2 linked regions of the Ensifer sp. PDNC004 genome follow. The protein of the gene in region 2 interacts with the protein of the main gene of each other region in a pairwise test. Links are inferred from orthologs where the notes say so. Each region holds a gene or a part of one and is shown on either strand. Other genes may lie near its edges. The genes, in order: ftsH and hflC.

The links.
Region 1: the proteins of hflC (region 2) and ftsH interact in binary tests that used the Escherichia coli proteins (3 or more experiments, as listed by UniProt). The link is inferred for Ensifer sp. PDNC004 from one-to-one orthologs.

Annotation. Positions count from the first base shown.
Region 1 is NZ_CP070353.1:3,586,964-3,602,138, reverse strand. Bases 7,026-9,946 are described here. They hold ftsH (ATP-dependent zinc metalloprotease FtsH), read right to left. Parts: upstream 9,498-9,946; coding sequence 7,554-9,497; downstream 7,026-7,553. Other genes in these bases: tilS (tRNA lysidine(34) synthetase TilS), read right to left, coding at 9,598-9,946; glmM (phosphoglucosamine mutase), read right to left, coding at 7,026-7,237. Also shown: JVX98_RS25580 (N-acetyltransferase), read right to left, coding at 1-389; serA (phosphoglycerate dehydrogenase), read right to left, coding at 509-2,104; JVX98_RS25570 (phosphoserine transaminase), read right to left, coding at 2,236-3,414; JVX98_RS25565 (outer membrane protein), read right to left, coding at 3,666-4,499; JVX98_RS25560 (outer membrane protein), read right to left, coding at 4,688-5,512; more of glmM, read right to left, coding at 5,885-7,025; more of tilS, read right to left, coding at 9,947-10,938; tol-pal system protein YbgF, read right to left, coding at 10,928-11,956; peptidoglycan-associated lipoprotein Pal, read right to left, coding at 12,220-12,753; Tol-Pal system beta propeller repeat protein TolB, read right to left, coding at 13,051-14,337; JVX98_RS25525 (hypothetical protein), read right to left, coding at 14,444-15,175. UniProt on the Escherichia coli protein: Acts as a processive, ATP-dependent zinc metallopeptidase for both cytoplasmic and membrane proteins. Plays a role in the quality control of integral membrane proteins.
Region 2 is NZ_CP070353.1:239,572-254,824, forward strand. What follows is about bases 5,024-8,022. They hold hflC (protease modulator HflC), read left to right. Parts: upstream 5,024-6,062; coding sequence 6,063-6,983; downstream 6,984-8,022. Other genes in these bases: hflK (FtsH protease activity modulator HflK), read left to right, coding at 5,024-6,066; JVX98_RS09045 (DUF2065 domain-containing protein), read left to right, coding at 6,991-7,176; JVX98_RS09050 (ACT domain-containing protein), read left to right, coding at 7,183-7,569; JVX98_RS09055 (DegQ family serine endoprotease), read left to right, coding at 7,886-8,022. In the rest of the region: JVX98_RS08995 (ribbon-helix-helix domain-containing protein), read right to left, coding at 528-791; JVX98_RS09000 (DUF4169 family protein), read right to left, coding at 880-1,092; JVX98_RS09005 (SspB family protein), read right to left, coding at 1,111-1,623; JVX98_RS09015 (DUF2853 family protein), read left to right, coding at 2,286-2,594; JVX98_RS09020 (thymidylate synthase), read left to right, coding at 2,694-3,488; JVX98_RS09025 (glutathione S-transferase), read left to right, coding at 3,657-4,262; JVX98_RS09030 (dihydrofolate reductase), read left to right, coding at 4,255-4,791; more of hflK, read left to right, coding at 4,948-5,023; more of JVX98_RS09055, read left to right, coding at 8,023-9,361; JVX98_RS09060 (LysR substrate-binding domain-containing protein), read left to right, coding at 9,980-10,885; JVX98_RS09065 (GNAT family N-acetyltransferase), read right to left, coding at 10,975-11,550; phosphoserine phosphatase SerB, read right to left, coding at 11,547-12,434; tRNA (adenosine(37)-N6)-dimethylallyltransferase MiaA, read left to right, coding at 12,433-13,344; JVX98_RS09080 (VOC family protein), read right to left, coding at 13,364-13,765; JVX98_RS09085 (MAPEG family protein), read right to left, coding at 13,884-14,288; JVX98_RS09095 (ATP-binding protein), read right to left, coding at 14,729-15,253.

The sequences.
Region 1 (15,175 bases), 3.3 Mb from region 2 along the record:
TTGACGGATACGAGCGACATCGACCGGAACCCTTCCGTGCGTGCGACATCCGCAAGCATCGGCAACACGCCGCCCCCTGCCCCGGAGCCCCGCATTTCCGGCAAGAGCGCGAGATCATGGATGTACCACGTGTCGGCAGCCTCAGGGATTTCGCCAAGCATGCTGTTCAGCGACGGCGGCGCACCGCGAAGCCATGGGTGGCTCAGCACATAACCGCGTGACAGACCTTTCGCATCCAGCATGAAGCAACCGGCAGGGCTGAGCGCGATGCGGTCGGCGAGAACGGCGTCATCCTCGGGAAAGGCCTGGTGAACCACGAGCTGGATCTCCGATACGGAGGCGAGGTCGGGCAGGCTTGCCTCGCGCCAGCGGAATGTCATTTCGGTCATTTCTCGTCACATGCGTTCGAAACAGGAAAACGCACCGGCGGTCGGCCGGTGCGTCCTCGATATGTCCCGTGAGTGGGTCGGCAAAGTGACAGACGGTGCTGCCACTTGCTGGGCTGGCGTCAATCGATGTTGAAGACCAGCGGCTTTGCCTGGCGAATTGCCGGATTGGCACGCAGCTTGTCAAGCACATCGTCAGAAACCGCACCATCGACGTAGAGCAGCGCGATCGCGTCGCCGGCTTCCTTCTCGCGGCCGAGCTGGAAGTTCGCGATGTTGACGCCGGCATCACCGAGCGTCATGCCGATGAAACCGATCATGCCGGGGACGTCGGTGTTGGTGATGTAGACCATGTGGCTGCCGACATCCGCATCGAGGTTGATGCCCTTGATCTGGATGAAGCGCGGCTTGCCGTCCGAGAACACCGTGCCGGCAACCGAACGCGTCTGGTTCGCGGTCTTCACCGTCAGCTTGATGTAGCCGTCGAAGACACCGGTCTTGTCGCGCTTGACCTCGGACAGGATGATGCCCTTCTCCTTGATCATGACCGGCGCCGAAACCATGTTGACGTCGGCGACCTGCGGCCGGATCAGACCGGCAAGCACGGCACTCGTCAGCGCCTTGGTGTTCATGCCAGCGGTCGAGCCGTCATAAAGGATCTCGATTTCCTTGATCGCGCTTTCCGTCACCTGGCCGACGAAGGCGCCGAGAACGTCGGCAAGCCGGATGAACGGCTTCAGGATCGGCGCTTCCTCAGCGGTGATCGACGGCATGTTGATGGCGTTGGAGACGGCACCCTTGACCAGGTAGTCCGACATCTGCTCAGCCACCTGCAGCGCGACGTTCTCCTGGGCTTCCGTGGTCGAAGCGCCGAGGTGCGGCGTGCAGACGACGTTCGGCAGGCCGAAGAGCGGGCTTTCGGTCGCGGGCTCGACCTCGAAGACGTCGAAGCCGGCACCGGCGACATGGCCCGACTTGATCGCTTCGGCAAGCGCCTTCTCGTCGACGAGACCGCCGCGAGCGCAGTTGACTATGCGCACACCCGGCTTCGCCTTGGCAAGCGCTTCGGCGCTCAGGATGTTGCGGGTCTTGTCGGTCAGAGGCACGTGCAGGGTGATGAAGTCGGCCTGGGCGAGCAGTTCATCGAGCTCGACCTTGGTGACGCCCATTTCCTCGGCGCGCTCCTTGGAGAGGAACGGGTCGTAGGCGAGAACGTGCATCTTCAGGCCGATGGCGCGCGAGCAGACGATCGAGCCGATATTGCCGGCGCCGATGACGCCCAGCGTCTTGCCGGTGATTTCGACACCCATGAAGCGGGACTTTTCCCACTTGCCGGCCTGCGTCGAGGTATCGGCGGCCGGAAGCTGGCGGGCAACGGCAAAGAGCAGCGCAATCGCATGTTCGGCGGTCGTGATCGAATTGCCGAAGGGCGTGTTCATCACGATAATACCGCGGCGCGAAGCAGCCGGAATGTCGACATTGTCGACGCCGATGCCGGCGCGTCCGATGACCTTGAGATTGGTCGCAGCTGCGATCAGCTTTTCGGTCGCCTTGGTGGCCGAGCGGATGGCGAGGCCATCGTAGTTACCGATGATTTCGGCAAGCTTGTCCTTGTCCTTGCCGAGCTTCGGCTGGAAATCGACTTCGACGCCGCGATCGCGAAAAATCTGGACGGCGGTTTCCGACAGTTCGTCGGATACGAGAACGCGAGGTGCCATGGAAGGCCTCCTTAAAGATCAGGTCTGAATGGAAATGCAGTTAGCCAGGCTTCGCTCCCATCGGGAGCGAAGCGGATCACTCAAATCAGTGTGAGATGCGGGCGAAGTTCATTGTCCTCACCCTTGTCCGATCAGGCCGCGGCCTGTGCCAGCGTTGCCTTCTGGGTCTCGAAAGCCCAGGTCAGCCACGGCATCAGCGCCTTCATGTCAGCCGCCTCGATTGTGGCGCCGGCCCAGATGCGAAGGCCGGACGGTGCATCGCGGTAGTGGCCGATGTCGAAGGCGACGCCTTCCTTTTCGAGAAGCGCAACCACGCCCTTGGCAAAGGCTGCCTGTCCGTCGGCGTCGAGCGCGAGCACGTCCTTGTCGACGATCTTCAAGCAGACCGAGGTGTTGGAGCGGGTCTCGTCCCTGACCGCGAGGTTGGCGATCCAGTCATTGGCGGCAACAAAGTCGAAAATCGCCTGCGCATTGGCGTCGGCACGCGCCATCAGGCCCTTGAGCCCGCCGACCTGCTGCGCCCAGACGAGCGCATCGATGTAATCTTCGACGCAGAGCATCGATGGCGTGTTGATGGTTTCGCCGGTGAAGATCCCTTCGATGAGCTTGCCGCCCGAGGTCATGCGGAAGATCTTCGGCAGAGGCCAGGCCGGCACGTAGGTCAGCAGGCGTTCGACGGCGCGCGGCGACAGGATGATGACGCCATGGGCGCCCTCGCCGCCAAGAACCTTCTGCCAGGAGAAGGTAACGACGTCGAGCTTGGCGAAATCGAGGTTCTGCGCGAAAGCGGCCGAGGTCGCGTCGCAGATCGTCAGGCCCTTGCGGTCTGCCGGGATGAAGTCGCCGTTAGGCACACGCACACCCGAGGTCGTACCGTTCCAGGTGAAGACCACGTCGCGGTCGAAATCGACCTTGGAAAGATCGGGAAGTTCGCCGTAGGCGGCTTCGAACTTGCGAACGTCGGCGAGCTTCAGCTGCTTGACCACGTCGGTCACCCAGCCGGCGCCAAAGCTTTCCCAGGCGACCATGTCGACGCCGCGCGGACCGAGCAGCGACCAGAGCGCCATTTCGACGGCGCCGGTATCGGAAGCGGGCACGATACCGATGCGGTAATCAGCCGGCACTTCAAGAATGTCACGGGTAAGATCGATGGCCTGCTTCAGCTTCGTCTTGCCGATCTTGGCGCGGTGCGAACGACCGAGCGGAGCATCAGAGAGAGCGTCGAGCGTCCAACCGGGGCGCTTCGAGCAAGGGCCAGAAGAGAAATGGGTATTGTTCGGACGGAGGTCCGGCTGTGCAGGCTTTGCCATGTGCTATCCTTCCAGATAGATAGCCCTTCGTTGGGGAAGGGTGTCCCGCCGTCGTCGATATTGAGGGCGGGACCGGAAGTCAAGCGCTTTGTCGCAATCGACAAATTTATGGCGTCGCGAGCAACATATGAAAAGGCAGGCGACCACCGCAGAGCGATTGTTGCCGGACGCTGCCTTCATGTGGGCAACAGGCTGAATCACCTGAGGACAGAACGCGGCAAACCTGCCCGATCTTTCCGTGGCCGATGGTTTTAGAACGAGAAGCGCAGGCCCGCCCGGATTTCGTGACGCGAAAGACCATCGTCAAAGCCCTTGTCGCCCCGCGCGCCGGCAAGCGCCTCAGTGCCAAAGCCGAACATCTCGCCATCGGCGATATGGGAGTAGCGGTAGCCGACATCGAGCTTCAGCTGATCACTGAGATCGTAGGAAACGCCGGCCATCAGGGCGTAAGTAAACCGCCAGCTATCGCGCCCCGCGTAGGAGGTGGAGCCGGCCGCTCCGGCGCAGGCGCCGCCACCGGCAACGCAGGTCGCCCGTTCGACTGCCGTATCCCAATTGAGACGCGTTGCGCCGAGACCGGCGCCGACATAGGGGGTGAAGCCCGCGAGCGTGCCGAAATCGACATAGGCATTCGCCATCAGGCCAAGAGCGGAATAATCAGCCCCGGTTGAAAATGCACAGGACGTACCCGCCCCCTGCCCCGCGCACGGGGCGGTCGACGATGACGAACCGTTGAACCGGCCCTCGAAATACTCCGCCGTCAGGTCGGCACGGAACGTGTCGGTAAACTGGTAGCCGACGCCAAGCGCCCCGGAGAACGGCTTGTCGAAACGGGCGTTGTCGAAAGTGGTGCTGTCGTATGTCGACGCGCCTGCATCGAAGGTTCGGGAATAGGGATCGCCCTCGCTACGCCAGGGCGCATAACCGATATCGCCGCGCAGGTAGATCGCGCTAGCGCCAGCGGCTTCTTTTTCGATGGTGATCTCCGGCGCATTCAGGAGCTCCTCATCGGCGGCGAATGCCGCACCGGAAAGCAGCAGGCCGGCACCAAAAGCGGCCCCGCAGAACCCGTTTCGCCAATCCATGCCCATGCCCTCTCACCACTGCTATCGGTGCGGGATGGCGCACTGCCGTCACCGCTTCGTTCAGCGTTAACTATTGGCAGCGACTGGTTAACCCCCGGTTAACCATGCCCGTTAGGAAACCAGCAAAGATTGGCGGCAACGAAAAAGGCCACCCAAAGGTGGCCTTTTGTATCATCTGGTCTGGTCGATCACTTGTAGACGATCGGCTCCGGCTCGTAGGGAACTTCGCAGACACTGCCGAACGAGTAGCGCAGACCGGCGCGTGCCTCATGGATGTAGAAGCCCTTGTCGAAGCCCGGGCCGCCACCATTGGCGTAGCCGAACATGTCGCCATCGTCGACCTGGCGGAAGCGATAGCCGACGTCGGCCTTGAGGTTGCAGGTGAGGTCGATGGCCGTACCGGCCATCAGTGCATAGGTGAAGCGCCACTTGCTCTCGCCGTCATGACCCGTCGTCGGGTCGCATTGGCTGGGATCGGCGATGCTGCAGCTGGTGTTGCGCAGTTTGTCCCACTTGACGTGGGTGGCACCGATACCGGCACCGACGTAAGGCGTGAAGGCGCCGTAGGTGCCGATGTCGACATAGGCGTTGGCCATCAGGCTCCAGGCAGAAACCGAGGTGACGTCGCGCGACCGGCACGGACCGACCACGCTGCCGCAGTTGCCGAGTGTCGAGCCGGCGAAGTCGGCGCTGCCCCAGTAATCGGCGGTAACGTCGGCACGCAGGTAGTTGTTGAACTGGTAACCGACGCCGACGCCGGCGACCCAGGAATCATCGATATCGGCCGTTTCGAAATTGGTGATGGAGCCGCCGGGGCCTCCCTGGTAGTAGTTCGCACCGCGCAGGTCGTTCCAGGCGTAGCCGACGTCACCGCGCAGGTACCAGCCGCTGGTCTGGATGACCTCGACCGGCTGTTCCGGCACCGGCTCCATTGGCGGTTGATAGACATCTGCAGCGTAAGCTGCCGTGCCGCTGAGCAATATAGCAACAACGCCACTCAAAATTCTCTTCATGGCCCACTCCAATATATTTCGTTGCTTGGCTCACCATGAAACCGGTGCCCAAATCCCGTTGTTGGTTATGGATAATGAGGAGCAAAGGTTAAGTTCCGATTAACTACAATCGTTTACCGAGTTTGTTAAACATCGGATCTATTCTTGTAGTTGTCACGCGACGTTACTGTCGGCAACCGAGCATCCGTAAGGCACACCTAAATAATTTGGCAAGACAAAGCGCTAAGAGTGCGCATGGCTGGAAGCACTGCTCGGCAAGTGGGCGCCCGCACGGGGAAAAGTCTCCGACGCGGCGCATGGCTGACGCACCATCCGCACAAAAAAGAGGCCGGTGCAACGCACCGGCCCTGGAGGGAAGCCGAGGTCTGACGCTTAAGCGGCGTTGCGCACGCTGCCGATGACGTTGACCAGTTCGTCGACGATGCGCTCGACTTGGCCGCGATCGTCGCCTTCCGCCATCACGCGGATCAGCGGCTCGGTGCCGGACGGGCGGATCAATAGACGACCAGATTTCGCAAGCTCCGCCTCCGCGTCCGCAATCGCCTGGCGCACGGTCGCGTCTTCAAGCGGCTTGCCGGCGGAAACACGCACGTTCTTCAGCACCTGCGGCACCGGCTCGAAGCGATGGCAGACCTCGCTCACGGTCTTGCCCTGGCGCTTGATCACCGCAAGGATCTGCAAGGCCGCAACAAGGCCATCGCCCGTCGTGCCGAAATCCGAGAGCACGATGTGGCCCGACTGTTCGCCACCGACGTTCAGTCCGTCCTGACGCATCTGTTCGACCACATAGCGGTCGCCGACCTTGGTGCGGCGCAGGTCGATGCCGCGCCCCTTGAGGTAACGTTCAAGACCGAGGTTCGACATGACCGTGGCCGCAACCGCGCCACCGCGCAGCACGCCGTCCTCGGCCCAGCTGTCGGCAATGACGGCCATCAGCTGGTCACCATCGATGACGGTGCCGTTCTCGTCGACGATCAGCACGCGGTCGGCGTCGCCGTCGAGCGCAATGCCGATATCGGCGCGCACTTCATGGACCTTCTTGGAAAGAGCAGCCGGATGCGTCGAGCCGCAGTCGAGGTTGATGTTGAGACCGTTCGGCTCGGTGCCGATGCTGACGACCTCGGCTCCCAGTTCCCAAAGGGCGGTCGGAGCCACCTTGTAGGCCGCGCCATTGGCGCAATCGATGGCGATCCTCAGACCTTGAAGGGTGACGTCGCGTGGCAGCGTGCGCTTTGCGTGTTCCAGGTAACGATAGATGTCGCCATCGACGCGCTTCGCCCGGCCGATGTCTTCGGACTTTGCCAGCTGTCCAGAGAGGTCCTGATCGAGCAACGCCTCGATCTTCTGTTCGATATCGTCGGAGAGTTTGTAGCCGTCAGGGCCGAACAGCTTGATGCCGTTGTCCTGGAAGGGATTGTGGGACGCCGAGATCATCACGCCGATATCGGCGCGCAAGGAACGGGTGAGCATGGCCACGCCCGGCGTCGGGATCGGCCCGAGCAGGAAGACGTCGAGGCCGGCGGCGGTGAAGCCCGCCACCATCGCGTTTTCGAGCATGTAGCCGGAAAGACGCGTGTCCTTGCCGATCACCACCCGGTGGCGATGGGCGCCATTGCGAAAGATCGTACCGACGGCGATGCCGACCCGCATCGCCAGATCCGGAGTCATCGGAAACATGTTGGATTGGCCGCGAATACCGTCGGTGCCGAAATACTTGCGCTTCATAAGAGCTCCATCGTTCTGCCGGGTCAGCGCTGGCTTTGCCAGCTTCGCCTGTCTGCGGGGTGCGCGACTGGGTTTCATTGACCGGACCTCATTTCATATCGGCGGTTGCCGTACGCCTCGGATCGTCATGCCCACCCATGGCCATGCGATCGCAACACATGAGTCTTCTTTGACACAAAAGCGCAGCAAACGGCAGCGAGCCTAGCATCAGAAATCATTACATCCCGTTACCAAATGCCAGGTACAAAATCCCCAACGAAAAACCGCCGCTCCACTCAAGGAACGGCGGCTCCAATACATGGCCGACAGGCGTCGGTTATTGCGGCTGCGGCTCGAACCCGCCTTCGGACTCTTCGCCCTTGTTGCCCGCCGAGCCTTCCTTCTTGGCGCCGGCCGAGGGAACGGCCGAGCCACGATGCGGCGGCGTGTCGTCGCCGAGATCGCGTGCCGGCTTCTCTCCGCGGATCAGCGCCTTGATTTCTTCGCCGGTCAGCGTTTCGTATTCGAGCAGGCCTTCGGCAAGCGCGACGAACTCGTGGTTCTTTTCCGTCAGGATCTTGCGGGCGGTCTCGTAGGCCTCATCGATCAGACGACGGATTTCGTTGTCGATCTTCTGGGCGGTCGCCTCCGACACGTTCTTCTGCTGGGCAACGGAGTGGCCGAGGAAGACTTCCTGCTGGTTCTCGCCGTAGGAAACCTGCCCGAGCTGGTCGGAGAAGCCCCATTGCGTCACCATCGCACGGGCAAGCTTGGTGGCCTGCTCGATATCCGACGATGCGCCCGAGGTGATGTTCTCCTTGCCGAAGGTCAGTTCTTCGGCAACGCGTCCACCCATCATGATGGCAAGACGCGAGACCATCCACTTGTAGCTCATCGAGTAGCGGTCGCCTTCCGGCAACTGCATGACCATGCCGAGTGCGCGACCGCGCGGGATGATCGTCGCCTTGTGCAGCGGATCGGCCGAGGGAACGTTGAGCGCGAGGATCGCGTGACCGGCTTCGTGATAGGCGGTCAGCTTCTTCTCGGCCTCGGTCATCGCCGACGAACGACGCTCCGCGCCCATCATGATCTTGTCCTTGGCATCCTCGAACTCGAGCATGGTGACAAGACGCTTGTTGCGACGGGCGGCCATCAGGGCAGCCTCGTTGACGAGGTTCATGAGGTCGGCACCGGAGAAGCCGGGCGTACCACGTGCGAGCACCTTGAGGTCGACATTCGGCGCCAGCGGCACGTTGCGCACATGCACCTTGAGGATGCGTTCGCGGCCGTTGATATCCGGGTTCGGCACGACGACCTGGCGGTCGAAGCGGCCCGGACGCAGCAGCGCCGGGTCGAGAACGTCGGGACGGTTGGTCGCAGCGATCAGGATGATGCCTTCATTGGCTTCGAAGCCGTCCATCTCGACCAGCAGCTGGTTGAGCGTCTGTTCGCGCTCGTCATTGCCGCCGCCGAGACCGGCGCCGCGATGGCGACCGACGGCGTCGATTTCGTCGATGAAGATGATGCAGGGTGCATTCTTCTTGGCCTGCTCGAACATGTCGCGCACACGGCTGGCGCCGACGCCGACGAACATTTCAACGAAGTCCGAACCGGAGATCGTGAAGAACGGCACGTTGGCTTCGCCGGCAACCGAGCGGGCAAGCAGCGTCTTACCGGTACCCGGAGGACCGACGAGCAGCACGCCGCGCGGAATGCGACCACCGAGGCGCTGGAACTTCTGCGGGTCGCGCAGGAATTCGACGATTTCTTCCAGGTCTTGCTTGGCTTCGTCGACGCCGGCGACGTCGTCAAAGGTGACGCGGCCATGCGCTTCGGTCAGAAGCTTGGCCTTGGACTTGCCAAAGCCCATGGCGCCGCGCGAACCGCCCTGCATCTGGCGCATGAAGAACAGCCAGACGCCAAGGATCAGAAGCATCGGAAGCAGGGTACCGATATAGCTGAGGAACCCGGACGAACCGTCGGTTTCCGGGCGAACCGTGACCGTCACGTCCTTGGCTTCAAGGCGCTCGGTGAGCGCCGTATCGACTGAAGGCGCGTAGGTCTGGAAGGTTGCGCCGCTTTCGGAATAGCTGCCGATCACTTTAGAGCCGGTGATCACGACTTCCTTGACGCGGCTCGCATCCACGTCTTTCAGGAACTGCGAGAACGGAATCTCGCGCGAGCCGGTGCGCTCCGTCGGCTGTTGGAACATGCTGAACAGCGCGATCAGCAGAAGCGCTATGATTGCCCAAAGGGCAAGATTACGAAAATTAGGGTTCATCGAACTCCCCGGAACCTGTCACGACCCGCGCATTTCGCGAGCCGCTGTCTTGCTCCCTAACATAGGGTTCTGGTGACGTATTGCCAAGGCAAACCGCCGGCTACCGTTCCATTTCTGTCAACAGATCGTGAACCGGCGGCGGAGGATAAGGCTCTCGTCCGAACAATCCGGCGATCCGGTCAGCCATGATCCGGTCGAAACCCGGCAAAAAGGTGTCGTAGAGCCCGATCCGCGGCTCGATTGTGACGGATGCGACACTTTCGCGGTTCCCATACAGGACCTTCGGTGCCGAAAGCGATGCACGGCCGGCAACGCCCGGTGGCAGACCTGCGGCAATAAGTCTCTGCTGTTGTGGCCCGCCCCTGCCTTCTGCCGCGACGGAGATGGGCGTACTTGCGCCGTTGTGCACATGAAAACGGCCGTCCCATGTTCCGGTCTTACCGCCCGCAAGCGTCAAGGTCGCCAGGCCGCGCGCCTCGCGATAGAGGTAAAGTCCGCCTGCGCGCAGGTCGAACACGCATCGTCCGGCCGTCATCCTGCCGGGCGTTGCCTCTTGCAGAAACGCCGCTACCCGCTTCACCGTGTCGGCTGCGGGGATATGCGCGCGGCCGCCGACGACGGCCACCAGCGCGAGCAGCGCCCGCTGCCAATCGACGTTGTCGCGGCGGTTGGCGAGAGCAAGCGGGATCTCCACAACCAGGCCCGCATGCACGCGCACCTGGCGGGTGAGGAAGCCGGCAGCCCTCGCCGACGACCAGGCCCTGGCTCCAGCATCCCATGCCCCCTCCTCCACTCGCGGCGATTGCGCCAGTTCAGTCCGGACGCGGACCCGCTCGAAAGTCGGATTAGCGTTGCTCGGGTCATCGAACCAGCTCAAGTCGCGCGTCTGAAGAAAGGCGCGGATCGACGCCCTATCAAGACTAAGGAACGGCCGCAGCACCCAGACCCGGCGGTCGTAAAGCATGGCGCTCGCCATGCCGGAAGCACCCGGCCCTTGCGTCCTTTGCATCCGCATCAGGATCGTTTCGCGCTGGTCGTCGCTGGTGTGGCCGGTGACGATGCAACCGGCCTCAAACCGATCGGCGGCATCCGCCAGCAACCGGTAGCGCGCCTCGCGCGCTGCCGCCTGAATGCCGGTCGGCGGCTTCGCGCCATCCCAACGCAGGATGAGGTGCGGGACGTCGATGCTTGCGCAGAACGCGGCAACACCGCGCGCTTCCTCGGCCGATTCCGGCCGCAGCGCGTGGTCGACCGTACATGCGGCCAGGGAAAATCTTTTGGGTTCGGCTGCCTCGATCGCCTCGTTCAAGGCGAGAAGCAAGCCCTTGGAATCGCTCCCGCCGGAGACGGCGACGAGGATGCGCGTTGGGCGAAGAAAGGAGGCAAGAAATCGTTTTGCCGTTTCGACAACGGCTGTCGGCGCGGGAGCCTCAGCAGCCAAAGCGGCTCTGCTCGCTCGTCACCTTCGCCTTCACCGCAGGCGAGGCCTTGGGATAGCGCTTGTTGACCTCGCCCAGCGTCGCGCAAGCGGTTTCCTTGTTGTCGAGCGCGCCAAGCGACATGCCGAGCTTCAGAAGCATTTCGGGCGCCTTCGGCGATTTGCCGTGGGCCTGATGCGCATTCAGGAAGGTTTTTGCGGCGTCGCTGTATTTGCCCTGCGAATATTGGGCTTCGCCCAGCCAGAAGCTGGCATCGGCTGCCTTATCGCCCTTCGGAAAGGCGGCCAGGTAATCGCCGAATTCCTGTTCGGCGGTGCTGTAGTCGCCGGAGAGGACGTGACCGTAGGCCGACTGGTAGAGGTCGCCGGGATTGTCGAGAGACGCGGTCTGCTGGCTACCGGGATTGCTGTTCAGGCCGCCATCGGCCGGTGCGCCGGAATCGACGCCGGGAAGCGTGGCGTTTGCGCCTGGCCGCCCATCGGTCGTCGCTGCGACCGGATTGCCGTTCTCGTCGAAGACGATCTGCCCGAGTGTCGACGGCGGGGCCGCGCCATTGCCGCCCTGGCCTGCTCCGGGCGAAACGCCGGAAGACGCCATGTCGTTGCCGCCGGCTGCCGGCGCCATGGTCTGGCTATCCGTCACCCCCGGGGTGACGGACGCCTGATCGCTGGTTTTCGGCGTCTGCAGAGCGCCGCTCTTCTTGGGGGAGGCCTTGCCGCTTTCCAGATCCTGGAAGCGGAACTCGTTGTCCTCCTGGAACTTCCGGATCTGCTCCTGCATCTGCAAGAGCTGGAAGCTCATTTCCTCGATACGCCCGTTGAGCGAGCGGATCTGTTCTTCGAGCTGGCCAATCCGTGCGGTTTCGGCCGACTGCACCTTCACGACGGGCAGGTTCTGCACGCCGCTGTTGGTCTCAGCCGTTCGGGCCAGCAGCCCTGAAAGAGGCATGGCGTTCGCCGTCTGGCCGAGACCCGCAAGGGTCGCAAGACCGATCAGGCCCGCCACGACAAATTTCTTCATTTCATTTGTCCTGTTCGAATACCGGTTGTCCCACCCTTGACCAGGGGCCTGCAATACATCTCGCCGAGTCATCTGGGTGATTGCCGCACAGTTTTCCAATTGCCCTGAAAAAGCAACGGAGTTCGGCCAAAGTGTGGTAAAAAAGCAAAGGGCGGCCGAGGGCCGCCCTTTTAATTTAGCGATCTGTGATCTGCGGAACACGCAACGCCTCCTCGGATCACGTCGTGATTCCGGGCCACGCGATGCGCGCGGCCGCGGCATCATTACATGCCAGCGCCACCGAGAACGGTAACGGCGCGGCGGTTCTGCGACCAGCAGGAAATGTCGTCGCAAACGGCGACCGGCTTTTCCTTGCCGTAGGAGATCGTCTTCATGCGGTTCGACGGAACGCCCTGGCTGATCAGGTAGTCGCGGGTGGAAGCCGCACGGCGGGCGCCGAGCGCCAGGTTGTATTCGCGCGTGCCGCGTTCGTCGGCATGGCCTTCGATGGTGATCGCGTAGTTCGGGTACTTGGCGAGCCACTGGGCCTGACGAGCGAGCGTCTGCTGCGCGTCGGCGCGGATCGAGGTGGAGTCGGTGTCAAAGAAGATGCGGTCGCCGACATTGACGGTGAAGTCCTGCTGCGAACCCGGCGTTGCCGAACCGGCGCCACCGAGGCCGAGTTCGCCAGCACTGCCCGGCAGGTTCTTCTTCGATGCACAGCCAGCCAGGGCAAGCGTCATGACCAGGGCGATCATGACCGGGTTGCGAGCGATGGTCTGCATGCGGCCTGCGGCCGGGGTGTCAATTCGGCTCATACGCCGGTCTCCTTGAGAAGTGTCTGAATTCACGGTTGCCAGACTGTAACCGGAAGCGGTTAATCGCTATTCAACAGTTATGGTTAACAAATCGATAATTTCGGCTCGGGCCCTGCTAGACCAGCACTTTGCGGCGAGAAAGCGGCATCATTGCCACATTTTCCCGCCGCAAATCGGATCAGCCTGCAGCGGGATCAGGAAATAAGGACGCGGCTTTCCGCGGGCCTCCCGCCCCCAAGCAGACGAGAGGCGATCACGTCAACGGCTTTGGATCGAGTGACCCAAAGCCGTCGTGAACTACTCGAGCAGCGGCGACCAGGCCGGGTCGGATGCGAAGCCCTGCGTCTGGATCAACTGCTCGTTGTAACCCGACAGATCGATCGAATAGAGCTGCGGTCCGCCGGAGCCGGCGCCCTGGCGGAAGAACATCAGGACGCGGCCGTTCGGCGCCCAGGTCGGGCCTTCGTTGTGGAAGCCGGTGGTCAGGATACGTTCGCCCGAACCGTCGGTCTTCATCACGCCGATCGAGAACTTGCCGCCCGACTGCTTGGTGAAGGCGATGAGGTCGCCGCGCGGAGACCAGACCGGCGTCGAATAGGAGCCGTCGCCGAAGGAGATGCGGCGCTGGCCGGAGCCGTCGGCGCCCATGACGTAGATCTGCTGGCGGCCACCGCGGTCGCTTTCAAAGGCGATCTGGCTGCCATCGGGCGAATAGGACGGTGCGGTGTCGATCGCCGCGGTGTTGGTAAGGCGCGTCGTGGTGCGCGAGCGCAGGTCCATGGTGTAGATGTTGGCGTTGCCGTCCTGCTGCAAGCTCATGATGACCCGCTGGCCGTCCGGCGAGAAGCGCGGCGAGAAGGTCATGCCGGGGAAGTTGCCGACCACCTCGCGCTGTCCGGTCTCCAGCTGCAGCAGGTAGACGCGCGGCTGCTGGTTTTCGAACGACATGTAGGTGACTTCCTGGCGGTTCGGCGAGAAGCGCGGCGTCAGAACGATGTCGTTGGAATTGGTGAGCGCACGGGCGTTGAAGCCGTCCTGGTCCATGATGGCGAGCTGACGCTTGCGGGCCGTCTTCGGGCCGCTTTCGGCGACATAGACGATGCGGGTGTCGAAATATCCCTTTTCACCGGTAACGCTCTGATAGATCGCGTCGGCGATGATGTGGGCCACGCGGCGCCAGTTTTCCGGCTGGGTGAAGAACTGCTGGCCGGTCATCTGCTTGTTACCGAAGGTATCCCACAGGCGGAACTCGGCCTTCAGCCTGCCGTCGCCTTCCTGCGTCACGCGACCGGTGACGAGCGCCTGGGCGTTGATGACCTTCCAGTCTTCGAAACGCGGCGTCGCATCCGGATTGCTGATCTTCTCGATGAAGGCGCCCTTGTTGATCGGCGCGAACAGACCCGAACGCTTCAGGTCGGCTGCGACCACGTCGGAGATCTTCTGGCCGAGTTCGCCCTGGAGGAAGTCGGTAACAGCAATCGGCAGCGGTTCGACGTTGCCCTTGTTGATGTTGATTTCGACTTCAGCGTTCGCCGGCGTCACCGCCGCCACGACGGCGACTAACATGCCCGCGGCCACCATCATGGCGCGGATAAGAGAGACCTTGATCATAGAGACAAGCCTTTCAGCTTCGTACGAAGGGTTTGCAGGGGTGGTTTGCTATCCGGCATGGGTTCCAATCCCGGCAGCTCTAAAGTGCGAATTCCGAGGGGTCGAAATTCAGCACGAGGGTATTCCATCCTTTTTCGCCCTCATATTTTTCAGGCGGCAGGTTCTGTAGCGGGGCCGAACGGCGGATCGCGCGCAGGGTGCTGCTCTCGACCGCACGACGGGTGCCTTCCGGGCCGCCGGTGGCGGTCACTTCAGGCGTTCCGACGATGTTGCCCGCGGGGTCGAGCTGCACGCGGACGGTGACGCGGACCTCCTCGACGCCGGTCAGGCCCGGGGTCAGCGACCAGTTGCCCTGGATCTGGCCCTTGACGCCGTCGATCTCGTTGGCGCTGAGGCCAACCCCGATCGTCTTCTTGCCACCGAGCGCGGCCTCCTGCGTCGAACGCTTCGCGCCGCCGGCAGACGGATCCTGCCGGTTGAGCAGCGCTGCAATCTCGTCGGCGTTGAACTTGCTTTCCTCGGTGGAAGCCTGCTTCTTCTGCTCTTTCGGCGTCGCCTCGTTCTTGCGATCGGGCGTCTTGGCGCTTTGGGCGGGCTTTTCGACCTTCGGCTTCGCAGCGGGCGTCGGCACCTTCTCGGGCAACGCTTCGGCTTCCGGGTTCTCGGCCGGCTTTTCTTCGGCGGGCGCCGGATCGGGCTTGGTCTCGGGCTTCACTTCCTGCTTGGGTTCCGGCAGGGCTGCGACCTCGGTCGCGGGCTCGGAGGCGGGCTTGGATTCCTCGACCTTCTTGATCTCCTGCTCGACCGGATC
Region 2 (15,253 bases):
GCGATGTCGGTGAGCCGAAGCGGTCCTTGCGCGCCTCGGCAGTGGCCGAGGCCGCGAAGTCGAGATGGCTCAGATGTCGCTGAAGCTGGAATCGATGTGAACGGTCGGGAGGCCGAGCTGCGCAGTGTCGCCGGAAAGTCCTGCCATCCAGAAGTGGGGGGCGATGGTGAATTGCCAGCCGCTTTCGGTTTCTTCCACCGGCGCCGCAGGGGCCATCAATGTCGTGATGTCGGCAGCATTGGCCGAAAGGAGCGGCGCCAGGCTCAGGCAGGCCGCAAGGCCCAGTCGCGCAGAGATACTCATAAAACGCCTCCCGCTTGTGCCACTCCCGCAAGTACGCTGCGAGGGTTCCGTGCGAAAACGGCGTGCTTTCAAAGCTATACGCGACGACGGCAGACGCTGCCATGACCGCCCTTGCCATCTTTATGTAAGCGATATCGAAATCAACGGAAATCGGTTGCTGGCGGTCGGCTCGGCGGGCGAAACCGTTTCAGCTGTTGCGCCACACTGTGGCGCTCACCGCTCGGTCAAAGCGGCATGGTCCGGGCCCGTCGCCGGGCTATCGCGCGTCGGGCGCGGGGGGTAATCGATTTCAGCCATTCGAGCACATAGACGCGCAGTGCCGAGGAGAGGTTGCTGTCGGGCGTACGTTGGTCGTCGATCTCGGCGATCAGCTGGGCAAGCGGCATCGCCCGCTTTGCGGCAATCGTCTTCAGTTCCTGCCAGAAGGCGTCTTCGAGGGAGAAGCTGGTGCGGTGGCCGTGGAGCGTCGCGGAATGCTTACGGATCATCGCCCGGCCTTAGAGATTGATTCAAGGGATTGGCATATCGAGTCCGGACATCGCCGCAAGTCCTTGCTCCGGAATCGCTTTTGCAGGCTCAGTCCTTGCCGGCGTCGCCTTCGTCTGCGGCAGGGCGCTCGATGCGGCCCTGGTCAAGGCGGGTTTCCGCCTTGTCGTTCAGCGCCTTCGTCAGGGATTTTTCGGCCTTGGTACGGCCGAAGGAGATGCGGTTCTGCTCGGCCTGCTTTTCCTTTTCCGTGCGCTCGCGGCGCTTGCGGAACTGGCGCAGATTGATGACGTCGCCGGTCATGAGCCGCGGCTCCTCGGATCAGTTCTTCTTGCGGAAGGAATCGAGCGAAACGACGGAGCCTCCGCCGTTCTTCGGCTCGGTGGGCTTGTCGTCCTTGGCCGAGGTCTCGGCATTTTCTTCCGGAACGGGGTAGGCGGTGATCTCCGCCGATTCCTGTTCTTCCTCCTCGCCGGCCGCCACGTCGAACTCCAGTTCGAAATTGACCGACGGGTCGTAGAAGCCGCGGATGGCGTTGAACGGGATGACCAGACGTTCCGGCGTGTCGGAGAAGGAGAGGCCGATCTCGAAGCCGACGTCCGTGACCTTCAGCTCCCAGAACTGATGCTGGACGACGATGGTCATCTGTTCGGGATACTTTGCTTTCAGGTGCTGCGAGATGCGCACGCCCGGCGCGCCGGTCAGAAAGGTGATGAAGAAGTGATGCTCTCCCGGCAAATGACCGGTCGTGGCAACTTCCGTCAGGACCTTGCGGATGACGCTACGCAGTGCGTCCTGTGCCAGAATGTCGTAGCGGATGTGGTCCTGGCCCATGAGCGTCCCGTCTTTCCTCGAACTCAATCTACTGTCTGCTGCCGGCCCGCAGTCTGCTACAGGCACTGACGTCAAGCCGTCGGCTTTTTCATTGCCCATCTGAAGCAGACGAGTCAATTATTCAAGCATCTATAGACCATTTCGAAGCGGGGGAGAAGGTGAAGGCTTCTGTTGCCAGGTGCCTTCGGACCCCGCCTTACGGTGCTACCCGGAAGGACTTGATTTGAAGTGTCGCACCGCGATTAAGCAGCGAGACGTGCTTCAGCATAGTTGTCGTTTGCAACTATAAGTTTAGCCCGATAACGGTGGTACAATGCCGAGCAAAAAGTCGATCTTTACGCCCTTGTCGATCCTATTTCGCCCCCATCAAAAGCCGATCGGTCGTGATCGGTTTTTGGTGGAGGCGCCGGGTACCGCCCCCGGGTCCAATGGGTTTATTTCATCGCCCGTTTATTGCCATAGCCGCCCGAAGACGGCAGAGTTCATATAGGTCTTTCCGGGCCCCAAGAAAAGGGGGATGTGTCGGATATATGACTTTCTCCCGGACTGGCTCGCGGCAAACTGCCTTGACTTGACCGGCATCCGTGAAAAACTCCCGCTGCTGCCACGCGGCCGGCATTCTCCGGCTGCAATTTCGAAAAGCAAAGCAAGCTGGAGGCCTCATGACGGACTACCTCGCAGATGTGCAGAAATACGACAGCGGCGCCGACGAAGCGATCGTCAACAAGATCGTGCGCCACCTTGGCATTGCGCTTCGCAACCGGGATTCGTCGCTCGTTTCGGCCTCGGATCCGAAGGAGCTCGAGCGGGTCAGGGAGAAATGGTGCGAAAAGAAGCTCGGCATCAGCGGCGCCGATGCGGACAGTGCGATCGACGCCACCGTCAAGGCGATGTCGGCGGACCGGTCGAAATCGCGCGTCACCTTCTATTATCTGGTGGCCAAGAACCTCGGCAAGCTGCAGACCTTGTAGCGCCTCGCCGAATTATCCGGGATAATCGTCCTGTGGTCATTGGTTCGCCGCCGGCTTCGTCCTAAATTTAGGGAAAATACGAATCGGCGGCGCCAGACCATGCAGCAATATCTCGACCTTCTCGACCATGTGATGACCAACGGATCCGACCGGGGCGACCGGACCGGAACGGGCACGCGCTCGGTCTTCGGCCACCAGATGCGCTTCGACCTTTCCGAAGGCTTCCCGGTGCTGACGACCAAGAAGCTGCACCTGCGCTCGATCATCCATGAACTGCTGTGGTTCCTGAAGGGCGATACCAATATCCGCTACCTCAAGGAAAACGGCGTGACCATCTGGGATGAATGGGCCGACGAGAACGGCGACCTCGGCCCGGTCTACGGCTACCAGTGGCGCTCCTGGCCGGCGCCGGACGGACGCCACATCGACCAGATTGCCGGCCTTGTCGAAAGCCTGAAGACCAACCCGAATTCGCGCCGCCACATCGTCTCGGCCTGGAACCCGGCACTGGTCGACGAGATGGCGCTGCCGCCCTGCCATTGCCTGTTCCAGTTTTACGTCTCCGACGGCAAACTCTCCTGCCAGCTCTACCAGCGCTCGGCCGACATCTTTCTCGGCGTGCCTTTCAATATCGCCTCCTATGCGCTTTTGACGATGATGGTGGCGCAGGTGACGGGCCTGAAGCCGGGCGATTTCGTGCACACGCTCGGCGACGCACACATTTACCACAACCATTTCGAACAGGCCCGGCTGCAGCTCACCCGCACGCCGAAGGCGCTGCCGCGGATGGAAATCAATCCAGGCGTGAAAGATCTCTTTTCCTTCCGTTTCGAAGACTTTACGCTCGTCGGCTACGAAGCCGATTCATCGATCAAGGCGCCGATCGCCGTCTGACATATCCTGATGCTGCGGGTGGCCGGTCCGCATTTCTGAATTCTTCTCGATGCCGATGCCGCGCCACCCTTCGGGCGGGGCAGGTGCTTCCGTCGCCCACAAGCGCAGGGGCCGGCAATCCGAAGCTGAGGGGCGGCCGGGGAGGGCTGTCGTCCAAGGGAGGTATCGATGCTCACACTCGTCCATGCGCCGCTGTCGCGATCCTCGCGCATCGTCTGGCTGCTTGAGGAGCTGGGCGCGGAATACGAGATCCGCTACGTCTCGATCCGCCGCTGGGACGGATCCGGCGCGCCCGACGACAACAACCCGCATCCGCACAAGCAGGTGCCGGCGCTCATTCATAATGGCGCGGTGATCTGGGAGTCGGCCGCGGTCGTGCAATATCTCACCGACCTTCATCCCAACAGCAGCCTCGGCCGGCCGCCCGGACACAAGGAGCGCGGCGCCTATCTCTCCTGGCTTGCCTATTATGCGGGCGTGATCGAGCCGACGGCGCTCGCCCATATCTCCGGTGCGACCATCAACAACCCGGCGCAGGCGCGGCTCTATAGCGAAATGTGCGCCCATGTGATCGACGTGCTCACCCGCCAGACCTATCTCCTCGGCGAAACGATGAGCGCGGCCGACCTGCTTCTAGCAAGCGCGCTGCAGTGGATGCGCAAGTTACTGCCGGAAAGCACGGTCGTCGATCGCTACATCCGCGTCGTGACGGACCGGGCCGCCCATGACCGGGCCAGAGAAATCGACAGCAAACCGAACGGGTTCCATGACTGAAACGAAGACCACTCATCCGAAGATATCGATCGTCGTCGCCGTTGCAGCCAACGGCGTCATCGGCCGCGATGGCGATCTGCCCTGGCGGCTTTCGACCGACCTCAAGCGCTTCAAGGCGCTGACGATCGGCAAGCCCGTGATCATGGGGCGCAAGACCTGGGCCTCGCTCGGGCGCCCGCTTCCGGGCCGCGCCAACATCGTCATCACCCGCAACGCGGATTTTGTGGCGGAAGGCGCAAGCGCCGTGCCGTCGCTCGATGCGGCGATCGCGCTTGCGGGCCGAGAGGCGCAGGCTGCGGGCGTGGACGAGATCTGCGTGATCGGTGGCGGCGAGATCTACCGCCAGTCGATCGCGCGTGCCGATATCTTGCATGTGACCGAGGTGCAGGCGACCGTGGATGGCGATACGCGCTTCCCGGATATCGATCCCGGCATTTTCGAGAAGGTCTTCGAAGAGGACCTGCCGCAGGGTGAAAAGGACAGCCACGCCATGCATTTCGTCACGTTTAAGCGGCGTGCGACAGCCTGACGCGGCGGATCGTCAACTATTTTGAACCATTTACGGTGAACTCGGGTCTATCGCGTTGAAAGCGGTGCGGGTGATACCTATAACGGTTTCACATCATGAACGAACGTGCGGTGGCGCGGCCGTTCATCGTGGGAAGTATTCAAAAGAGAGGTTTTGATGCCCTGGAGCAATCAGAATGGCGGCGGCGGTGGCCCATGGGGCGGCGGCGGCGGTGGCGGCAATCAGGGAGGTCCCTGGGGTCAGGGGCCAAACCGGCCGCGTGGCGGCAAGGGCGGCCCGCCGGATCTGGAAGAGATCATTCGCCGTGGCCAGGACCAGCTTAAGAACGTCGTTCCCGGCGGCTTCAATGGTGGCGTCTTTGCCATTATCGGCCTGCTGATCGTCGGTTTTGTCCTGATCAATTCGATCTACACGGTGCAGCCGGACGAGCGCGGCGTCGAGATGCGCTTCGGCAAGCCGAAGGACGAGATCTCGATGCCTGGCCTGCATTATCATTTCTGGCCATTCGAGACCGTCGAATTCGTCAAGATCACCGAGCAGCAGCAGAACATCGGCGGGCGCTCCAGCGGTCAGTCGAATTCCGGCCTGATGCTGACCGGCGACCAGAACATCGTCAACGTCCAGTTCTCGGTGCTTTATTCGGTCACCGATCCGAAGGCTTACCTCTTCAACGTCGAGAACCCGTCCGACACGCTGCAGCAGGTCGCCGAAAGCGCGATGCGCGAAGTCGTCGGCCGCCGTCCGGCGCAGGACATCTTCCGTGACAACCGTCAGGCGATCGCCGCGGACGTGAAGAGCACGATCCAGGCAACGATGGACACCTACGGTACCGGCGTTTCCGTCAACACGGTCGCGATCGAGGACGCCGCACCGCCGCGCGAAGTGGCCGATGCGTTCGACGAAGTGCAGCGCGCCGAGCAGGACGAAGACCGCTTCGTCGAAGAAGCCAACCAGTATGCCAACCAGGTGCTCGGCAAGGCACGCGGTCAGGGTGCGCAGATCCGCGAAGAAGCGGCCGCCTACAAGGACCGTGTCGTCAAGGAAGCACAGGGTGAGGCGCAGCGCTTCATCTCCGTCTACGACGAGTACTCCAAGGCGCCTGACGTAACCCGCAAGCGTCTCTATCTCGAAACCATGCAGGGCGTTCTCGGCAAGTCGAAGAAGGTCATCATCGACGAGAAGAACGGGCAGGGCGTTCTGCCATATCTGCCGCTGAATGAAATCGGTCGTCCGACGACGTCGGGTGCCGCAGCAGTTTCGGGAGCAGGCCAGTGATCAACAATCGTACCTCAGTTATCCTGATCCTGCTCGCCGTCGTCTTCGTCGGCATCTATTCCTCGGTCTTCGTCGTCAACGAGCGCCAGCAGGCGATCGTTGTGCGCTTCGGTCAGATCAAGGATGTCAAGAGCCAGCCGGGCCTCTACTTCAAGCTGCCCTTCGCCTTCATGGATGCCGACCGCGTCCAGTACGTCGAAGACCAGGCGCTGCGCTTCGACCTCGACAACATCCGTGTCCAGGTCTCGGGCGGCAAGTTCTATGAAGTCGATGCCTTCGTCGTCTACAAGATCTCCGATCCACGCCGCTTCCGCGAGACGGTATCGGGCGATCGGGACTCGGCGGAATCGCGCCTGCGCACCCGTCTCGACGCATCGCTGCGTCGCGTCTACGGTCTGCGTGGCTTCGAGGCTGCCCTTTCGGACGAGCGTGCGTCGATGATGCGCGAAGTGCGCGCCGACCTCAAAACCGACGCCGAGTCGCTCGGCCTCAACATCGAGGACGTCCGTATCCGTCGTACCGACCTGACGCAGGAGGTCTCGCAACAGACCTACGACCGCATGAAGGCCGAGCGTCTGGCGGAAGCGGAACTGATCCGCGCCCGCGGTAACGAAGAAGGCCAGCGCCGCCGCGCGATTGCCGACCGTCAGGTCGTCGAAATCGTCGCCGAGGCCCAGCGTGATTCGGAAATCCTGCGCGGTGAAGGCGAAGCCGAACGCACAAGGACCTTTGCCGACGCCTTTGCGCGCGATCCGAAGTTCTTCGAGTTCTATCGCTCCATGACCGCTTACACGCAGTCGATCGGTAGCCCGGACACGACGCTGGTGCTTTCGCCGCATTCGGAATTCTTCCGTTACTTCAATAACTCGGAAGGCACCCCGCCGGCCGCGGCACCTCAAGCAGCGACCGGAAACTAGGCGGGCGATGTCAGACTTTCTGACAGGATTCGCTTTCTTCCTGATCATCGAGGGGCTGGTGTACGCACTGGCCCCTTTGGTTTTGGTGGAAATGGCGAAGCGTTTGCCGTATGTCCCCGAACATCAGCTTCGACTGGCGGGGCTCGTTTGCGTGGCTGCCGGGGTCGGACTTGTATGGTTGCTTCGAGGATAATGCGAAATGCCACATAAACTGCTGATCCGGCTGGTCGATGCCGAATACGCCATCACCCGCCTCAATATCGGCTCCAGCATGCCGGAATGGCTGCCGGGGCCGGGCTTCTGGACCGTGTCGAGCTCGCGCGAGGAGATGACGCTGGTCTGCCGGGCCGCCCGCGTGCCGTCCAGCGTCCAGAGTTCGCTCGGCTGGCGCTGCTTCCGCGTCGAGCAGCATTTTGCCTTTGACGTGCCCGGCGTGCTCGCCTCGGTGCTCCGGCCGCTTTCGGATGCCGGTGTCGGTGTCTTTGCCAATTCGACCTTCAGCACCGACTACATCTTCGTTGCCGGCTCCGATCTCGACAAGGCGGTGCAGGCGCTGAAAGACCACGGCCACGAGCTTACCACCTGATCAGCCACGCCCGGCCTCGACGTAACGGCTTGGCCGGGAACGCCCGTCCTTTCGCACCCTTCTGCGCAAGGATCAGGAAATCGTGTTTGGACCCTTCCGAATTCCGCCTTATCTTCAGAGGAAGGTCGGACGTCGCAGCCTTGCGGCTTGCGTTTGTCAAATCCGCCGCATAAGCCCGGCCGGCGGTTTCGGTCGAGGCGGAATTATGCGAAGAATCAAAGTGCTATGGTGTGCCGGTGTCGCCGCACACAGCCAGAGGAGCTGAAGCGAATTGTCCACGCGATCAAAATCCCGAGTACACTCGCTTGGCGCGTCCCTGGGCGTTCTGGCGCTCGCAGGCGCGCTCGCCTTTAGCAGCACCGCACTCGCCCAGAACGCGGCGATCCGTCCGCCGAGCAATGGCCCGGCCTCCGTTGCCGATCTCGCTGCCGGACTGCTGGATGCCGTCGTCAACATCGCGACTTCGCAGAAGGTCAAGAACGACGACGACGCACCGGCGCCGCAGGTGCCGGAGGGCTCGCCCTACCAGCGCTATTTCGACGAATTCTTTAAAGGTCAGGGCAATCAGAGCGGTAACCGCCAGCGCACGGTCGAATCGCTGGGCTCCGGCTTCGTCATCGATCCCTCCGGCTACATCGTCACCAACAACCACGTGATCGAGGGCGCCGACGACATCGAGATCAACTTCGCCAATGGCAGCAAGCTGAAGGCGAAGCTCGTCGGCAAGGACACCCAAACCGATCTCGCGCTGCTGAAGGTCGAGCCGAAGGCGCCGCTGAAGGCCGTGCCTTTCGGGGATTCGCGCAAGATGCGCATCGGCGACTGGGTGATGGCGATCGGCAACCCGTTCGGCCTTGGCGGTTCCGTTTCGGTCGGCATCATCTCGGCGCGCGGCCGCAACATCAACGCCGGTCCCTATGACAATTTCATCCAGACGGACGCAGCGATCAACCGCGGCAATTCCGGCGGACCGCTGTTCAACATGGCCGGCGAAGTGATCGGCATCAACACGGCGATCATCTCGCCGACGGGCGGTTCGATCGGCATCGGCTTCTCCGTGCCGACCGAACTTGCCGCCAATGTGGTGCTGCAGCTCAAGGACTTCGGCGAGACGCGGCGCGGCTGGCTCGGCGTGCGGGTCCAGCCGGTGAACGACGATATCGCCGAGAGCCTGAAGATGGACGCGCCGCGCGGCGCGCTCGTCTCCGGCATCATCGAGGGCGGGCCGATTACGCACGGCGAGATCAAGGCCGGCGACGTCATCGTCAAATTCGATGGCCATGATGTCGGCGAGGTGCGCGACCTGAAACGCGTGGTCGCCGAAAGCCCCGTCGGCAAGGCGGTCGATGTGGTGGTGATCCGCGACGGCAAGGAACAGACAGTCAAGGTGACGCTCGGACGCCTCGAGGATGGCGCGCTTGCAAGTGCTGACGCGGCAAACGGCGACGAGGGGGCGAAGCCCGACAAGCCGGAGGCTGCACCGCTTCCAGCGACCGATGTCGTGCTCGGCATGAAGCTTGCGACACTCAACGAAGAGGCGCGCAAGAAATACGGCATTGCCGAAGACATCGACGGCGTCGTGATCACCGAGGTGACACCGAATTCGGTTGCGGCAGAGCGGCGCGTGGAGCCGGGCGACGTCATCGTCGAGGTCGGTCAGGAGGCGATGGAGACGCCCGCCGACGTGGTCGATCGGGTCGAGGAGCTGAAATCCAGCGGCCGCCGCCACGCGCAACTGTTGCTCTCCAACAAGACTGGCGAACTGCGCTTCGTCAGTGTCAGGGTGGAATAGGCGTGTCGCGCCTTCCCTGATCCTGCGGCATCGGATCGATGCCGCAGCACCGCTTCGGTCGAGGCCGATTGTCTGAGTCTTTTCAGTGGTATCGCCTCTGGGGCTGAGAGGCTGAATCCACGTCCTCAGGTTTTGATTCAAGGCTGCGCTCCGCTCGACGGGCCGCAGTGCGCTTGTAATGGGTATCAGGCTCAGCCCCTCATTTTGCTGCCGGGACCTTCTCCCCGCTTGCGGGAAGAAGGGACGTTGCCGCACCCGCTCGAAGACCTGCGCCATCCCCTTACAACACTCCTTGGGCGATCCCGTGACTTCTCAGACCGTGCCGCAGCAGAGCGTTCGCGGTGGCGCACCTTTCCTCTCCCGTCGGCGGGGAGAGGGCTAGGCTGAAGGGGCATTCCCGAAGCGGTGAGGTGCCTTTCCTTCAGCAGTCGTTGCTCGCTTGCGTGGGGTGCGGGCCCGACTTGCCTGCCGGCTGGAAGGTCATCAGCCTGAGAGCTTCGAACAGAATTTCGATGATCATATGCATTGCCGCACCTCCTTTCCTGCAAGCATTTCACTCCACTTGCCGGCATCCCTCAAACGAGTTTACAGTCGTCTTCAGATAACTTGAGGTTATGCATGAAGCGTGGACGACTGCCCCTGACGGCGTTGCGGAGTTTCGAGGCGGCCGGGCGGCTGGAGAGTTTTACACTGGCTGCCGCCGAGCTCTTCGTTTCGCAGGCGGCGATCAGCCGCCAAGTGCGGGAACTCGAGGAACTGGTTGGCCGGCCGCTGTTTGAGCGGCACCACCGCAGTGTACGCCTGACGGCCGACGGCCGCACGCTGCTTGCCACGCTGACGTCGGCCTTTGACATGGTCAGCGAAGGCCTTGACGCGCTTTCCGGACGAGGGCTGTCGCAGACGCTGAGGGTCAGCGCCGAGCCGTCCTTTGCCGGCTGCTGGCTCGTGCCGCACCTTCAGGAGTTCCAGCGGCAGCACCCGGACATCGATCTGGTGATCGATGCCGATCCGCGACTTGCCGAGTTTCGCAGCGGCGAGGCCGACATCGCCATCCGCCACAGCCTGGCCTCGGAACGCTGGCCGCGGGTCGAGGCGCGACCGCTCGCGCGCGTGCAGATGATCCCGGTGATCGCGCCGGCACTTGCCACGGCCGGCCGGCCGCTCGACCGGCCAGAGGACCTTTTGCAGCATGCGCTTCTGCACGAGGACAACCGTGCGCTCTGGGAGCAATGGTTCGCAGCCGCGGGCGTGGCTCCGGTCAAGCTGGAGCGTGGCGCCATCTTTGCCGATGGCGCGATGGTGCTGCAGGCGACCGTCAGGGGCAGCGGCGTCGGCCTGATCGACCGTGACCACGCGCTCGATGATCTCGCGGCCGGAAGGCTGATCCAGCCGTTCAACGTCACCGTGCCCTACGGCGCATTCTTTCTGGTGACGCGACGCTTCGAGGCGTTGTCGCAGGCGGCGCGGGCTTTTGTCGACTGGGTCGAGCGAAGCTATCCGGGGGCGGGGCGGCAGCCACGGTAAGCGCCGGCGTCTGCCACTGGCGTCTCTCCCTCGGCTTGCGGGGAGACATGGCCGGCAGGGCAGTGAGGGGCACGCTCGAAAGCGGCGGCTTACGTCCCAGCCTTTGAACGGTGCGCGCGCCATTCCTCGGCGCTGATGGCGTAAAGCACATGCCGGACCAGCGCCGGCTGGTCGGTTGGAACGCGGGGGTGATCGAAGTCGCGGCTTGGGTCGCGGTGCATGCCGATCCGTTGCATCACGGCGGTCGAGCGGGTGTTGGCGGGAACCGCGAAGGAGACGACCTCGCTCAAGCCCCTGTCCTCGAAGCCATAGCGCAGCAGCGCGCTGGCCGCTTCGGTGACATAGCTCTTGCCCCAAAAGAGCGTTGCCAGCCGCCAGCCGATCTCGACCGTTCCCTTGGGCAGGTGCGGCTCCAGATCGGTGAGCGCGAGGCCGCAGAAGCCGATCGGTCGGTCGTCGGCCTTGAGCGCCACGGCGAAGAAACCGAAGCCGGTTTCGGCGATACCGCGGCCGACGCGCGCAAAGAGCGCATCTGCCTCTTCGCGGCTGCGGCGGAAGGGAAAGAACTCCATCACCTTGGGATCGCTGTTGATCGTGAAGAAGAGAGCGCGGTCGCTCTCCTTCCACGTGCGAATGCGAAGCCGCTCGGTCTCGGAAATGATCATCCGGCGAAATCCGTCTTGCGATAGCCCTGCAGGTAGAGAAGGGCGGTCAGGTCGCCGTGGTCGATGCGTACCTTCGCCTGCTCGGCGACCACGGGCTTGGCGTGCAGCGCCACGCCGGTGCCGGCAAGCTGGATCATGCCGAGATCGTTGGCGCCGTCGCCGACGGCAAGCGCATCGTCGGTGGAGATTCCGAGGCGGTCTGCGATCTCGACCAGCGAGTCGACCTTGGCCTGCTTGCCGAGGATGGGATCGGCGACTTCGCCGGTGAGGATCCCGTCTTCGGCGATCAGCGTATTGGCGCGGTTCTCGTCAAAGCCGAGCATCTCGGCGATCGGGCCGGTGAAAACGGTGAAGCCGCCGGAAACGAGCGCTGTGTAATGGCCCTTGCTCTTCATCGTCGCGATCAGTTGTTTTCCGCCCGGGGTCAGCGTGATGCGCCTGGCGATGACCTCGTCGACGACGCCGAGCGGCAGGCCCTTCAGCAGGGCGACGCGTTCGATCAGGGCCGGCTCGAAGGCTATCTCGCCGTTCATGGCGCGGGCGGTGATCGCTGCCACCTTGTCTTTCAGGCCGACTTCTGCGGCGAGTTCGTCGATGCATTCCTGGCCGATCATGGTCGAATCCATGTCGGCGATGAGCAGCTTCTTGCGGCGGCTCTCGGCCTCCTGCACGGCGACATCGACCGGCGCATCGCCGATCACGGCGCGCAGCAGGGCTTCGGCCGCATCCGGATCGGTGCCGTCGGTCAGCGCGATATCACAGGCGATGCCATCGGCGAGCCAATAGAGGCCGGATGCCTTGACGGCGTCAGCGGCGGCTTCCGCCAGTGCTGGCGTCAGAACAGGATTTGACGGATTGGCGATAAGCGTGGCAACGAGAGCCATGGACAACAACCTTGATACCGAGAGCGACGCGATCCTGATAACCGGGCCGACCGCCAGCGGCAAGTCTGCGCTTGCCGTCGAACTGGCGCGGCGACACGGCGGTGTGGTCGTCAATGCCGACAGCATGCAGGTCTATGACACGCTGCGGCTTTTGACGGCGCGGCCGGACGAGGCCGACATGGGTGGCATCGAGCACTGTCTTTACGGCCATGTGCCGGCAGCGTCGGCCTATTCCACCGGCGCCTGGGCGCGCGAGGCGCAGGCTCTGGTCGCGCGGCTGAAGGGCGAGGGGCGCTTGCCGGTCTTCGTTGGCGGCACGGGGCTTTATTTCAAGGCGCTGACCGGGGGGCTCTCGGATATGCCGGAAATCCCGGCAGCAATCCGGGAAAGGCTTCGCGAGCGGCTGAAGGCGGAAGGGCCGGAGGCGCTTTATCGCGACCTTCAAGCCAGGGATCCGGAAACGGCGGCGACGCTGAAGCCCGGCGACGGCCAGCGGATCGTGCGGGCGCTCGAAGTGGTGGAGGCGACCGGCAAGCCGATCCGTTTCTTCCAGCAGCAGACCGGGCCTGTCATCGTCGATCCGGACCGGGCCAAGAAATATGTGGTGCTGCCGGAGCGAAAGCTCCTGCACGATCGCATCAACCGGCGCTTTCAGTTGATGCTTGCCGGCGGCGCAATCGACGAGGTCAAGGCCCTGCTTTCCCTCCAGCTGCCGCCGGAAATGCCTGTTACGAAGGCGATCGGCGTCAGCCAGATCGCAGCCCTTCTGAAGGGCGAACTCGACGAGGCCGAGGTGATCGAGATGGGCGCTGCGGCCACGCGGCAATATGCCAAGCGGCAGATGACCTGGTTCCGCAACCAGCTCGACGACAGCTGGCAGCGGATCGCCAGCGCCGACGAGGTGCTTTGACGAGTGCTGCTGGTGCCGATCAGTCGGCGAGGTTCAGCTGCCAGGACACGCCGAAGCGGTCGTTGACCCAGCTGAAACGCTGGCTGAAGCCGTAATTGCCGAGCGGCATCAACACCGCTCCGCCTTCGGCGAGGATGCCTGAAAGCGTGATGATCTCGTCCTCGCTCTGGCATTCGACGAAGAAGGAAAAGGACGGGGTGAAATCGAAGGCGTGCCTGACCGGGCTGTCGATGCATTTGACCCGCTGCGCGCCGAGCCGGAAGAGCGCCACCTTGACGCTGCCTTCGGGACCTTGCTCGTCCGGGCCATAGCGCTCGACTTCCAGCACCTCGGCATTCGGAAACAGCGAGACGTAGAAGGCCATGGCGGCGTCGGCGACGCCACCCTGGAACATCAGGAAAGGGGTGATGCTTGTGACCATGGCGCGCTCCCGTTATCGTCGGCCGCTCGACAGCCTCTTGAGCGATACTACCCCAAGGTGTCGCCACGACAACGGGTGGCTTGCCCGATTGTTCCCACGTTGCTCCTGACCGTCGTCGTCACGCCAAGAGCGGCCACAGCACCAGTCCGATCGCGATGATGCTGGTCGCAAACAGGGCCGAGCGCAGCACGGGGATGCCGATCGCATAGGCGAGCCGAGCCGAAAGCCAGACGATCGCACCGAGTTCCGTCGTCGCGTCGTTTGCGCCGGTGATTTCGACCGCCAGCAGCGCGGACGCCGCGAAGGGAAAAGTCTCGAGAAAATTTGCCTGCGCGCGTTTCAGCCGGCCGACCAGGGGCGTTGGTGGCGGCACGGCCGCTTCCCGTGAGGAGAGCGACCAGGCGAGCCCATGCTGGCGGGTCTGGAGTTGCGCCGCGAGAAAACCTGGACGATGCCGAAGACGCAGTCGAGCGCCAGAACGGTCATCTCCGTGCTTGCATGACGAGCGATGCCACGACGAGATCGAAGTCGCCGTCGCCGAACGTCAGGGGTTCGCTCAGATCGGCCAGCAGCAATCGCGCATGGCCTTCGAGGCGACGCCGGGCGATTTCCAGCAGTCCGGCGCTGCGGTCGATGCCCGTCACCGTGGCGCGGCGCGCGATGAGCGCTGCCGCATGCGCCCTGCCGCCGCAGCCGGCGTCGAGCACCCGAAGGCGGGCGACGTCGCCGGCGAGACAGGGTCGCCGGCCGCTCGTAATAGGCGTTCCAGGCATTGTTTTCATTGTCGGCATCATAGTCTGCCGCAAAGGCGTCGTCGTCGTTCTCAGACAAGATTGTTCCTCTGCGGCTCGCCGGAAAGCGCCATTCGGCTGTCGAAGCGATTGAAATAACTATCTTATCGGCCGGTGCCGCGATCGGGCAAGACCGAATGTGCGGTGCTGCCTGGTCGGCCGGTGCCGTGAACTATGGCTTGCGGATGATGCTGCCGAGCGGGCGCTTCAACAGGCTTTCGCGAAGCGAGCCTTGGCGCGGGCGCTCGCCGGGCGTCGGGTCCGGGCGGCGTTGGTCGGCGGCGGGCGGCTCGTTCAGGAGCTGCTGGCGGATCTGGTTGAAGCGCTCCAGTTCCGGGTTGACGGGGGCAGGCGCGCGCGGAAGCATGTCCGGACGATAGGGCTCGATTTCGACCTGTGGCTCGCTGAGCCCCTGTTGCGGCTTGGTTTCTGCCGTGGCGCCCAGTTCCGCTTCCCAGCGCTGCTCTTCGCTGGCGGTCTGTGCAGCGATGTAGCTCTGCTGGAAGTTCGAAATATCCGGCCCGTTGATGGCGCGCATACGGCTGACGATCGCGCGCAGGTCGACGGTCGGCGGATGGTCCTCGTCGATGCGGTCGATGATCCCGTGGGCGCGCGGCAGGCGCTCCTCGGCAATGCGGGAGAACCGCATGCGCATCGGCACGGCGACAGCCTCACCGAACGCGATCGCCTCGCCGTT